Regions from separate parts of the Halomonas sp. AOP25-F1-15 genome, predicted to be linked through region 3. Evidence: predicted binding sites of a transcription regulator. Region 3 holds the regulator's gene; each other region holds the start of a gene.

Evidence for each region. Region 3 encodes sigma-54, which starts transcription at its own class of promoters, with help from an activator protein. Its sites were predicted from a motif close to TGGCACNNNNNTTGCTNT; they were not measured.
Region 1: glnL (nitrogen regulation protein NR(II)) is a predicted target of sigma-54. The motif match lies at 1,882-1,899, and genes of this name have one in related genera.
Region 2: ACT3TF_RS06010 (P-II family nitrogen regulator) is a predicted target of sigma-54. The motif match lies at 1,671-1,688, and genes of this name have one in related genera.

The regions. Positions count from the first base shown of each region.
Region 1 covers NZ_JBQSXV010000007.1:117,747-122,031, reverse strand. The annotation lists gene glnA (glutamate--ammonia ligase) at 250-1,656, shown strand; gene glnL (nitrogen regulation protein NR(II)) at 1,979-3,040, shown strand; gene ntrC (nitrogen regulation protein NR(I)) at 3,033-4,285, shown strand, end outside.
Region 2 covers NZ_JBQSXV010000003.1:12,092-16,376, forward strand. The annotation lists gene ACT3TF_RS06000 (TonB-dependent receptor) at 1-938, opposite strand, end outside; gene ACT3TF_RS06005 (accessory factor UbiK family protein) at 1,100-1,417, opposite strand; gene ACT3TF_RS06010 (P-II family nitrogen regulator) at 1,764-2,102, shown strand; gene ACT3TF_RS06015 (ammonium transporter) at 2,147-3,394, shown strand; gene glnK (P-II family nitrogen regulator) at 3,577-3,915, shown strand; gene ACT3TF_RS06025 (ferredoxin--NADP reductase) at 4,053-4,285, opposite strand, start outside.
Region 3 covers NZ_JBQSXV010000002.1:486,416-490,700, reverse strand. The annotation lists gene lptC (LPS export ABC transporter periplasmic protein LptC) at 1-337, shown strand, start outside; gene lptA (lipopolysaccharide transport periplasmic protein LptA) at 349-852, shown strand; gene lptB (LPS export ABC transporter ATP-binding protein) at 864-1,613, shown strand; gene ACT3TF_RS05545 (RNA polymerase factor sigma-54) at 1,737-3,149, shown strand; gene hpf (ribosome hibernation-promoting factor, HPF/YfiA family) at 3,309-3,617, shown strand; gene ACT3TF_RS05535 (PTS sugar transporter subunit IIA) at 3,622-4,092, shown strand; gene rapZ (RNase adapter RapZ) at 4,155-4,285, shown strand, end outside.

The DNA.
Region 1 (4,285 bases), on a different contig from region 3:
GGCATGATCTATGCTTTCTCCTGTGCAGTAGGTTTTACAGCGGCTACAGGTCGTAGGCAGAAGCCTTGCGGCATGATAAAACGATAGCCGGCCTGAAAGGCTCGCTCAGCGCTTTGTTTATATTTTTCAGCAAGCGCTTGGGGAGCAAAAAATGACAGGCGTGCGTTTTTGCACGTATTTTGTCGCACAACACTTTTATCGGTAGCTTACTGTCGTTAGCTTTAAGCCACGCTCATACCGGAGGACACTATGTCAGCCAAGACCATAGCGCTAATTGAAGAACATGATGTTAAGTGGGTAGACCTGCGTTTCACTGATACGCTCGGTAAAGAACACCATGTCACCGTGCCTGCTCGCGACGTGACCGAAGAGTTTTTTGAAAATGGCCAGATGTTTGATGGTTCTTCCATCGGCGGCTGGAAGGGCATCAACGAATCCGACATGATTCTGAGCCCAGAGGACGGCTCTGCCTACCTCGATCCTTTCACTGAAGACGCTACGCTGGTGCTGCGTTGCGACATCATCGAACCTGCGACGATGCAAGGCTATGATCGTGATCCGCGCTCCATCGCTAAGCGTGCAGAAGCGTTTCTGCAGTCTACAGGCCTTGGCGACACCGCCTTCTTTGGTCCTGAGCCTGAATTCTTTATCTTTGATGAAGTACATTGGAAAACCGACATGCAGGGTTCCATGTACAAAATCTCTTCTGATGAAGGCGCTTGGGCGACTGACAGCGTCGTGGAAGGTGGTAACTTGGGCCACCGTCCGCGCCTGAAAGGCGGCTACTTCCCGGTTCCGCCGGTTGATAGCTTCCATGATATTCGTGGCGCTATGTGTAATACGTTGGAGGCGATTGGCCAGACCGTGGAAGTTCATCACCACGAAGTTGCCAACGCAGGTCAGAACGAAATCGGCGTTAGATTCAACACGCTGGTGAAGAAAGCTGACGAAGTGCAGGAAATGAAGTACGTGATCCACAACGTGGCGCACGCTTACGGCAAAACGGCCACCTTCATGCCCAAGCCGCTAGTAGGCGACAACGGTTCTGGTATGCACGTCCACCAGTCGTTCTGGAAAGATGGTAACAACCAGTTCGCCGGTGATGAGTACGCAGGCCTGTCTGAAATGGCGCTTTACTACATTGGCGGCATCATCAAGCACGCTCGTGCGTTGAACGCGTTCACCAACGCTTCTACCAACTCGTACAAGCGTCTGGTGCCTGGCTACGAAGCGCCGGTAATGCTGGCCTACAGCGCGCGTAACCGCTCAGCTTCTATTCGTATTCCTTACACCGCTAGCCCGAAAGGCAAGCGCGTAGAAGCTCGCTTCCCTGATCCGACCGCTAACCCGTACCTGGCGTTCTCTGCCATGTTGATGGCTGGTATCGACGGCATTAAAAACAAGATTCACCCTGGCGACGCCATGGATAAGAACTTGTACGATCTGCCGCCAGAAGAAGGTAAGGCGATCCCTACGGTCGCGAACAGTTTGGACCAAGCATTGGAAGCGCTCGACGCTGACCGTGCGTTCTTGACCGAAGGTGGCGTGTTCACTGACGATATGATCAATGCTTACATTGAGCTCAAAATGGAAGAAGTTAATCGTATTCGTATGACGACTCACCCGATTGAGTTTGATATGTACTACAGCTGCTAAATGACAATAGCTGCTAAACGACAGCTGCTCAGAGCGCATTAGCCGTCTACTGTTGCTGACGAGATGTTAATAGCAGTGATAAACCCCGCTTCGGCGGGGTTTTTTTATAGCGAGCACCAAGTTGGTGCAATAATAAAAGCGTTAGTGCAGTGCGATGCGATAAAAGGGCTCGATTCTTGGTATTACGTTGCTCGCAGGCCGTGCAATCGGGCATAGGTGCGTAATTGGCGCGCTTATTGCAGTCTCTCATTCATCATCCACCTGTAGGTCTGTAATGGCGATGGAAGACGCGATTTCTCAGGACGGTTTCTCAGAGCATGCAATGCACCAGCGCTTGCTCGAACATCTCACTACGGCAGTATTGCTGCTAGATGGCGAGCTGAGCGTGCGCTGGATGAATCCAGCGGCCGAGGCGCTGTTAGCGGTTAGCCTGAGCCGTGTGCGTGGGAGCAGCCTGGATACGTTACTAGGCGGTGATGAAAGCATTGATGAGGTGTTGGCCAAGGCCCGCGATGCCTTTCACCCTTATACCCAGCGCGAGGCGCGTATTACGCCGCTGAATAGCGACCCGCTGACGGTCGACTATACGGTCACGCCGCTATCAGACAATGAGCTGTTGCTGGAAGTAGAGCCTCGCGATCGATTGATGCAGATCTCCCGAGAAGAGGCGCTGACCACGCGCCAAGAAACCATCAAGATATTAGCCCGAGGGCTTGCCCACGAAGTTAAAAACCCGCTAGGCGGTATTCGTGGTGCCGCACAGCTGCTAGAGCGAGATTTAGACGATCCGGCGCTGCGCGAATATACCCACATTATTGTGGAAGAAGTGGATCGGCTTCGCGATCTGGTCGATTCCATGCTGGGCCCCAATCGGATTCTTAAACATGAGCCGGTGAATATTCACCGGGTGCTGGAACGCGTACGCACGCTATTAATGGCTGAGCATCCCGATGTGGCTATTAATCGCGACTATGACCCTAGCTTGCCCGATCTTTCCGGCGATGAATCGCAGGTAATTCAAGCCGTGCTCAACGTGGCGCGTAATGCGGTGCAGGCCATGAGCGATGCCCAAACGCCTGAGCCCACCCTAATACTGCGTACTCGTGCCCGGCGCCAGTTTACCCTCGGTGCAGAGCGTCACCGTTTAGTCAGTGAAGTTGCGGTTATTGATAACGGCCCTGGCGTTCCCGATGCGCTACACGAAACGCTTTTTTACCCCATGGTATCGGGGCGTGCTGAAGGCAGTGGCCTTGGGCTATCTATTGCCCAGTCGATTTTGCACCAACATCAAGGGTTGATTGAATGCGATTCCCGAGCCGGACATACCGAGTTTCGCTTACTGATTCCATTGGTCTTAATTTCACCGGAGAAACGTCATGACTGAGGCGACACGTACTGATGTTGCGCGGGTGGTGATTGTCGATGACGATCGCGCTATCCGTTGGGTACTTGAACGCGCATTAGCGCAACCCGATCTTGACGTTGAATGCATCGAGCGTGCGGATGTTGCATTGGCCCGCGTGCTGGAAAGCCCGCCGGATGTGTTGGTGACCGATATTCGTATGCCGGGTATCGATGGGTTGGATTTAATGTCGCGAGTCCGCGAGGCGCATCCTGACCTGCCGGTCATTGTAATGACGGCGCACTCCGATTTAGACAGCGCTGTCGCTTCTTATCAAGGCGGCGCGTTTGAGTACCTGCCCAAGCCGTTTGATGTTGATGAAGCGCTGGCGTTAGTACGCCGCGCGGTGGCGCATGCCCGTGAGCGCGAACGTCAGCGCCCGGCCACTGTGCCGGAAGGCTTAAATACCGAAATTATTGGTGAAGCCCCGGCGATGCAGGAAGTATTTCGCGCGATTGGCAGGCTTTCACACTCGCATATCACGGTGTTGATTAACGGTGAGTCGGGCACCGGCAAAGAGCGCGTCGCCCAGGCGCTTCATCAGCATAGCCCACGATCAGGAAAGCCTTTTATCGCCTTAAACATGGCGGCCATTCCACGCGACTTGATTGAATCGGAGCTGTTTGGCCATGAGAAAGGCGCCTTTACAGGGGCCGCGCAGCAGCGCCAAGGGCGCTTTGAACAGGCCAACGGCGGCACGCTGTTTCTAGATGAAATTGGCGACATGCCCGCTGAAACCCAAACGCGCTTGCTACGTGTGCTGGCCGACGGTGAGTTTTATCGCGTTGGGGGGCATACGCCGGTCAGGGTCGATGTGCGCATTATCGCCGCTACTCATCAAAACTTAGAGGTATTGGTGGACGATGGTCGCTTTCGCGAAGATCTATTCCATCGCCTGAACGTGATTCGCATTCATCTGCCCAAGCTTGCCGAGCGCCGCGAAGACATTCCCCGGCTTACGCGGCATTTTTTAGCCGAAGCGGCAAAAGAGCTAACCACCGATATTAAAGTGCTCACCAGTGAAGCAGAAACGCATCTGACGCATTTGCCGTGGCCTGGCAACGTCCGTCAGCTAGAAAACATCTGCCGCTGGCTGACCGTCATGGCCTCAGGGCGTGAAATTCTTGTTGAGGATCTGCCTCCCGAGCTGCGTTCGCCCAACGCCACGGATAGTCGTGTTCACGGCGACTGGCGCACGGCGTTTCGCGATTGGGCCGACCGTGCGCT
Region 2 (4,285 bases), on a different contig from region 3:
TAGAAATCTTGGTTAAGCAAGTTGGCATGATGATAGTTGGCACTAAACATCTTGCGATCAGTGCGCGGCTCTCGGTCAGCGCTAAAGCCATCGCGGATATCGGCATTCTCTAGACTGGGCGTTGCGGCAGCCAAATCAGGGAAGTAAAGGCCACGGTCACCCTGCTTGCCTGACTCGTAGAGTTGGCCGCTAAGCATCAGTGTCTGTTCATCGCTCAGCTCAATGCGCAGGTTGCCAAGAATATCTAGGCTGCGGTTGTCTTGCAGGTCACTCTGGGCGATATCGGGAAAAATCTCATCGCCACCGGCATCATACTGGCGGCCATTTTCCACTAGCGATACGCCAATGCGGCCCTGCACTGTTTCATTACCACCGCTAGCCGATTGAGAAAGCCGCCGATCAACGTCATGGCCAGTATTGAATCCGCTGGTCACGCTGGCCTGAGACTCGAAATGAGGACGACCGCTTTCGCCTTGTTTGGTGATGATATTGATCAACCCGCCCGTCGCGCCCCCGCCGTAAAGGCTGCTGGTGCCGGAAAGCACTTCGACACGCTCGATATTAAACGGGTCAATGGCATCGAACTGGCGTGACAAGCCGCGTGAGTTATTCAATGAAACGCCGTCAATCAGCACCTGCACGCTGCGCCCACGCATGTTTTGCCCTGCATTGGTGCGACCCTGGGGACCAAAATCAAGCCCCGGTACCAGCCTGCCCAGCGCCGTTTTAAGGTCGCCGCCAGCATTGATTTGCTGCTGAAGCTCGCGGCTTTCGACAACGTGCACCGCCCCGGGAATCTGGCTGATTTGTGTTGGCGTGCGCGAGCCGACCACCACCATGGTTTCCTGCTCAGTATGTCCAAACGGGGTTTGCGAATAGGCAAGCAGAGGAAAAGCGCTACTCAAAAGGCTAGCGCTTACAACGAGATAGCGTTTCATGAGTTTTCCAGAGAACAGGTTTGTTATTGGCAGTGATCCTAATCATTGACAGTCTAAAACGCAATGATAAATGTTCTCATTGTTTTTGGAAATAACAAGCGTTGCTAGCTTCTCTGCTGCTCTGAGCTACGCGGCGGCGATTTAGGCCGCCGCGAAGTGCATTACTGGTTGTCTGACGGGCCGCTAGAGACAGGCTTGTCGGCCGTCGGTGTGGGTGACGGCGCTGCGGCCTGCTGCGTTTCAATCACGGCTTCCAAGTTTGCCACTTGGCGTTCCAGCGCTTCGACGCGCGTTCGTGTGCGCTGTACGACATCCATCAAAATATCGAAATCTTCGCGTGAGACCAGCTCAAGGCGATCAAACGCGCTGCGAACCACTTGCTGTACGCCTTTTTGAATATCTTCCGGCGCTTGAGATGCGTTCTGTAAGCGGTCGCCAATCTGCTGTGCCAGTCGGCTAATACGGTCTTGAGGCGCCATGGCTCTCTCCTAATGGGTCACACATAAAAGATAATTGCTTACCGGTAAGGATACGCAACAGTGGGCGACTTCGCATGTGCCGCGTGCGTTTACTGTCTTGTGCGTGATTTGCATCTAAATAGGGCGGGCAACGTTTGCTTACGCTCTTTTTTGGTGCGCCAGGGCTGTTACGGTAATGATTTTACGCAAAATCGGCCATTAAAAACCATTTTTTTTATGTTAACTAAATGATTTTAAATTAAAAAAAATCAGCTGGCACAGTATGCGCATTAACGGTTCAGGTGCTTATTCTGGCGGCTGCGCCGCTACTAATCTAGCAGGACTTATCCAGCAGGGGAGATCCGGGATGAAACTCATCACCGCTATCATCAAGCCATTCAAGCTCGACGACGTTCGTGAAGCACTCGCCGATAACGGCGTGCAGGGCATTACCGTTACCGAAGTAAAAGGCTTTGGTCGTCAGAAAGGTCATACCGAACTGTATCGCGGTGCCGAGTATGTGGTCGACTTTCTACCCAAAGTGAAAGTGGAAGTGGCCGTAGACGATGATCGCCTAGAGGGCGTACTGGATGCGATCTGTAACGCTGCTAACAGCGGCAAGATTGGCGACGGCAAAGTCTTTGTGACGCCGCTAGAAGACGTGATCCGTATTCGTACCGGTGAACGCGGCGCAGATGCCGTTTAAACCGCACTCACAGGGTACTTTTTTAGTTCAACGGAGAACTAACAATGAATGAATTGGCTGATCTAAGCTACGCACTCGATACCTTTTACTTCTTAATTTGCGGCGTGCTAGTCATGTGGATGGCCGCTGGTTTCTCCATGCTTGAAGCGGGCATGGTGCGTTCGAAAAACACGGCAGAAATTCTAACCAAAAACATCGCACTGTTTGCTATTGCCTGCACCATGTACCTGCTGGTTGGCTACTTCATCATGTACTCAAGCTCTGCCGGTGGCTTCCTGCCAAACCTGGGCTTCTTGATTGGTGCCGAAAACAGCATTGATGCCGTCACCGCAGGTGGCGACGATGCTCCATATTACTCCATGCGAGCCGACTTCTTCTTTCAGGTTGTGTTTGTCGCAACGGCCATGTCGATTGTGTCTGGAGCGGTGGCTGAGCGTATGAAACTGTGGGCATTCCTGGCCTTTGCGGTTGTCATGACCGCGGTGATCTATCCAGTATCTGGCTATTGGACATGGGGCGGCGGCTGGTTGGCTGAAGCGGGCTACTCTGACTATGCCGGTTCGGGCATTGTGCACATGGCTGGGGCCGCTGCTGCGCTAGCCGGTGTATTGGTGCTAGGGCCACGTAAAGGTAAGTACGGTAAAGATGGTTCGATTCATGCTATTCCCGGCGCCAACATGCCGCTGGCGGCGCTAGGCACACTGATTCTGTGGATGGGCTGGTTTGGCTTTAACGGTGGCTCAGAGCTAAAAATGTCGGATATCGGTTCCGCTAACAACGTGGCACAGGTGTTCGTGAACACGAATGCGGCCGCTGCGGGTGGCGTCATTGCCGCGCTTATTCTGGCTAAACTGTGGTTTCGTAAAGCGGACCTCACCATGGCGTTGAACGGTGCATTGGCCGGCCTTGTGGCGATTACTGCCGATCCGCTTTCTCCTTCTGCTTTGAGCGCGGCGATGATTGGCGCGATAGGCGGGATCATCGTTGTCGCTGCCATCGTGACACTGGACAAGCTGAAACTAGATGATCCTGTCGGTGCTATCTCGGTTCATGGTGTGGTCGGTATCTGGGGCGTGTTAGCAGTGCCGCTGAACAACGCCGATGCAACCTTTGGTGCCCAGATCATTGGCATTGTGGGCATCTTTGCTTGGGTCTTCCTTGCTAGCCTGGTGGTATGGCTTATTCTCAAAGCGATCATGGGCGTGCGCGTTAGTGAAGAAGAAGAGTATGAGGGTGTCGATATCGCTGAGTGCGGTCTCGAAGCCTACCCAGAGTTTAGTGTTAAAAAATAATTAGGTGGCGCCAAAAAGTAATTTTAAGACGCCTAAATGAGCAAGTGTTGTTCTCATGGCCTCCCCTTTTGGGGAGGCCTTTTTATTCTCCTACCATAGCGGTGTATGCTGGTCGTTAGCGGGCCATCCGCCGCCGCACAGTAAAGCCCATCACGGCCACCTAGTTAGAGAGGATTTTCGTAATGAAATTGATCACTGCTATTATCAAGCCATTTAAGTTAGACGACGTGCGCGAGTCTCTCTCCGAGATCGGCGTACAGGGCATTACGGTGACGGAAGTTAAGGGCTTTGGTCGTCAGAAAGGTCACACCGAGCTTTATCGCGGCGCTGAGTATGTGGTGGATTTCCTACCTAAAGTGAAGCTGGAAGTAGCGGTGGACGACGATATGGCGGAACAAGTCATTGATGCCATCACCCAGGTCGCTAACACGGGTAAAATTGGTGATGGGAAAATCTTCGTCATACCGCTAGAGCAGGTCATTCGCATCCGTACCGGTGAAACGGGAAAAGACGCGGTTTAAACGATTGAGTGGCGCTTTATAAATCGTGAGTGATAAGCAGCACAAAGCCCCTGTGGATAATCTCCATCAGGGGCTTTGTCGTCCTAGTGATGATGTAGAGAATTTTGTCTATTCACTATTCACCACTTACCAACAAATTACTTCTCTACAAAGGCACGCTCGATCACGTAGTCGCCGGGTTCGCCCATGCGCGGCGAAATATTCAGCCCCAGCTCATCAAGTAAGGCGCTGGTGTCGTCTAACATCGCAGGGCTGCCGCAGATCATCGCGCGGTCTTGACGCGGATCAATGGGCGGCAGGCCAGTATCTTCAAACAGCTTGCCGGAACGGATGTGGTCGGTCAGGCGTCCCATGGTGTGAAACTCTTCAC
Region 3 (4,285 bases):
GGAAACCTGGTCTGAGAGCCCTCAGGCCACCCTGTATGACAGCGATGAGCGCCAGTGGCTAGCCAGTGCCGATGTGGGCACGCTTAATACCAATACGCAGTCCCTCGTTATGTCCGGCTCCGCGCGACTTATTGCGCCAGACGAAGGATGGCAGCTGGATACTGAAGAACTGCACTATGATGGCCTCACTCAACATGCATGGAGCGAGGCACCGGTATTACTGCAACAGCCGCCCCAGCAAATGAATGCTTCACATATGGATGTATGGTTAAACGATAGCCAGGTCCGCTTATCTGACGGTGTGCGCGGCACTCATCCACCGGCCACACAACGCTAACAGGAGTCGCCATGAAAGCACTTATCTACACCGCCCTTTTTGCGCTTGCCGTGCCGCTATCCGCGGCAGCCCAAACCAGCTCGTCTTCACAACAGGCCCCCGTGGAGGTCGAAGCCGACCGCCTAGATCTTGATCAGCGCGCGGGCACCGCCGTCTACACCGGGGATGTCAATATTCGCCAGGGCGAAATGCAGCTGCGCGGCGAACGAGTGGAAATTCAACGCAATGAGGCGGGCGAGCTTTCACGGGCAACGTCGACCGGTGAGCGTGCTTATTTGCGCCATCAGGCCGAAGGGCAAGAAGGCCCGACGGAAGGCTGGGCTCGGCGGATTATTTATCACGTCGCCGAACGCCGAGTGGAGCTCGTTGATCAAGCTGAATTGACACAGCAGGACGACAAATTTACCGGAGGTCGGCTTGAATATTTCATCGACCGTGAAGTGATTCAAGCGCGCTCAGACGTTGAAGGTAGCGAGCCGCAGCGTATACGCATGACTATTCAGCCTGAACAATAGAGAGTCTATCGATGGCAACTGCTGACAATGCGCCGATAAAAACACTATATGCCCACCACTTGGCAAAAAGTTACAAACGCCGCCGAGTGGTTAAAGATATTAACTTGGAAATCTCCCAAGGCAGCGTCGTTGGCTTACTCGGCCCTAACGGCGCGGGCAAAACCACGTCGTTTTATATGATTGTCGGGCTGGTCAAATCTGACGCCGGCAAAGTGGGTATTGACGACTTAGATTTAACTCGTGCTCCGATGCATGAGCGCGCAGCGGCAGGCATTGGCTACCTGCCCCAAGAAGCGTCTATTTTTCGCAAATTATCGGTTGCCGATAACATTATGGCGATATTAGAAACGCGCAAAGAGCTCGACCGCCCAGGTCGCGAAGAGCGCCTGGAGGCTCTGCTTGAAGATTTCCATATCACCCATATTCGCGACAACCTAGGCATGAGCCTCTCAGGGGGAGAGCGTCGCCGTGTAGAAATTGCCCGCTCGCTAGCGACCGAACCCGCCTTCATCTTGCTAGATGAGCCCTTTGCCGGGGTTGACCCCATTTCAGTGGGCGAGATTAAAACCATCATTCGCGCGCTGAAACAGCGCCACATTGGCGTTCTGATTACCGACCATAACGTCCGTGAAACGCTGGACATTTGCGATATCGCTTATATTGTCGGCGATGGCCATATCATCGCCAGCGGCCCCCCGGCATCTATCCTCACTAACCAGCAAGTCAGGGATGTTTATCTGGGCGCAGATTTTCGTCTGTAGGCTTATTTTTGCCCATAAATCCCGCCTTATAACGCTTTAACTACCAATGGCATGCTTATTGCACTTGCACCCAGCTCCCACTCGCACTAGGGTAAAGCATTCCGATTAACGAGTGGTTCTCAAATGGTCATGAAAGCTTCTCTTCAACTGCGCATTGGGACACAGCTGACCATGACACCTCAGCTGCAGCAGGCTATCGCCCTGCTGCAGCTATCGACTCTGGATCTTCGTCAGGAAATTCAGCAGGCCTTAGATGCCAACCCCATGCTGGAACAGGAAGATGAGTTCGGTGAAGAGGCCGTAAGCGAGCCTAAAGAGGAGGAGTGGTCAGAGAGCATTCCCACCGAGCTTTCCGTTGATAGCGACTGGTCGGACACCTATCAAGACATTGGCGGCACTGGCAGCAGCAGCGAGGGCCCTGATTTTGAGCGCCAGGCTGCCGAACAGAGCCTTCATGGCCACCTATTGTGGCAACTCGCCATGACCGATTTTAGTGTGCGTGAACAGCTGGTTTCCGAGAGCCTCATTGATGCACTAGATGCCAACGGCTATTTGACCCAGCCGCTTAATGATATTCGTGAAGGGCTACGCGCCCAGGGCATTGATAGCCTTAGCCAGCGCGAAGTCGAAACGACATTATTAAAACTGCAGCAATTCGAGCCCACCGGTATTTTTGCCCGCGACCTGCGTGAATGCTTGATGCTGCAGCTCGCCGCCCTGCCAGATGATACGCCACTGCTAGTGCCTGCTCGTAGGCTAGTGCGTCAGTTTCTTGAAGCGCTCAGCAAAGATGACATGCGCTTACTCAAGCGACGCTTAGGACTCGATGACGAGCAGCTAGCCGATGTCATCCAGCTAATTCGCAGCCTAGATCCACGCCCAGGCAGCGCTTATGGCGTGACCAACGACAGCTACATCACGCCCGACCTGGTGGTGCGTCATGATAATGAAGGCTGGCATTTAGAGCTCAATCAGGACGCCCTGCCTCGGTTAAGAATCCAACCTGATTACGCCAGCCTGATAAAGCGTGCGGACAAAAGTCAGGATAATCAGTTTTTGAAAGAACACCTGCAGGAAGCGCGCTGGTTAATTAAAAGCCTTTCGAGTCGTAACGACACGCTGCTGCGAGTGGGCCGTGAAATCATTACCCGTCAAATCGGCTTTCTCGAACATGGCGAAGAATCCATGAAACCGCTGATTTTGGCCGATATAGCCGCAGCCGTTGAAATGCATGAATCAACGATTTCACGGGTGACAACGCAGAAATATATTCATACGCCGCGTGGCGTGTTCGAGCTGAAATACTTTTTCTCTAGCCAAGTGAGTGGCCAGGATGGCGACAGCCACTCCAGTACCGCGATCCGCGCCCGCCTGAAAAAGCTGGTTCACGAAGAAGCGCCCAGCAAACCGCTTTCTGATAGCCGCTTAGTGACATTATTAGAAGAAGGTGGCATTCAAGTTGCAAGGCGTACGGTAGCCAAATATCGTGAAGCCATGGGCATTCCCTCTTCCAGTGAGCGGCGCCGTTTGCGCTAGGATCTGCCAGGTTGCAGCGAAACTCTCGACAAGGGCTTTGCAACGGGGCAAAAAGGGTTACAATCAAAAGGGCTACATATCTAAGTACTAAGTACAGTCCCTAAGTACGGTTCCTAAGCACGGTTCCTAAGTACAGTCCGATAGATAAGGAGTACGTCAATGCAAGTAAATATCACTGGTCATCACGTAGAACTGACTGACGCCTTGCGTGACTATGTTAATGAAAAGCTTGAACGTGTTGAGCGTCATTACGACAATATAACCACTGTGCAGGTCACCCTATCGGTGGAGAAAGAACGCCAACAGGCAGCCTGCACACTGCATGCAGCAGGCGCTGACTTACATGCAGAAGCCCTAGACAGTGATATGTATGCCGCTATCGATGCGCTAGCGGACAAAATTGATCGTCAACTCGTTAAACATAAGGAAAAAGCACAAGCTCGCGCCCAAGGCGCAGGTGTGCGTTAATTCAATGACGTTGGAAACCATACTCCCCCCAGAGCGCGTTCTTTTCGACGTCCCTGGGGGCAGCAAAAAAAGGGTGCTGGAATTTTTCAGCACCTTTATCGCCCAAAATACGCCCAGTTTAGATAGCCAAGAAGTGTTCAGTCGCTTAATCGGCCGAGAACGCTTAGGTAGCACAGGGATTGGTAACGGCGTGGCTATTCCACATGCCCGCAGCCCTCACTGCTCTACGCCTATTGCTGGTTTTTTAAAACTCTCAGAAGCGATTGATTTTGATGCTATCGACGGCGACCCCGTTGATCTAGTGTTTGTGCTGCTCGTACCGGAACAAGCGGATGACACACACCTCTCTTTGCTAGGCCAAGTAGCCACCATCATGAATGATGCGGATACTCGCCAGCGGCTACGCAAAGCAGGCAGTCAGCGCGAACTACTCGACCTCATTACAGCTAAAATTCGTGAGCATTCAGCGGATTAAGCGACAATCAATGACCATCAAGTCCCTATTTAAGCCGTTGGATTAACGCGAAGAGAAACTCTATGCAACTGGTCATCATTAGCGGTCGTTCTGGGTCTGGCAAATCTATCGCCTTACAGGCGTTGGAAGACCTAGGCTACTACGCGATTGATAACCTTCCCGTCATGCTGCTGGGGTCACTGGTCGACGAATT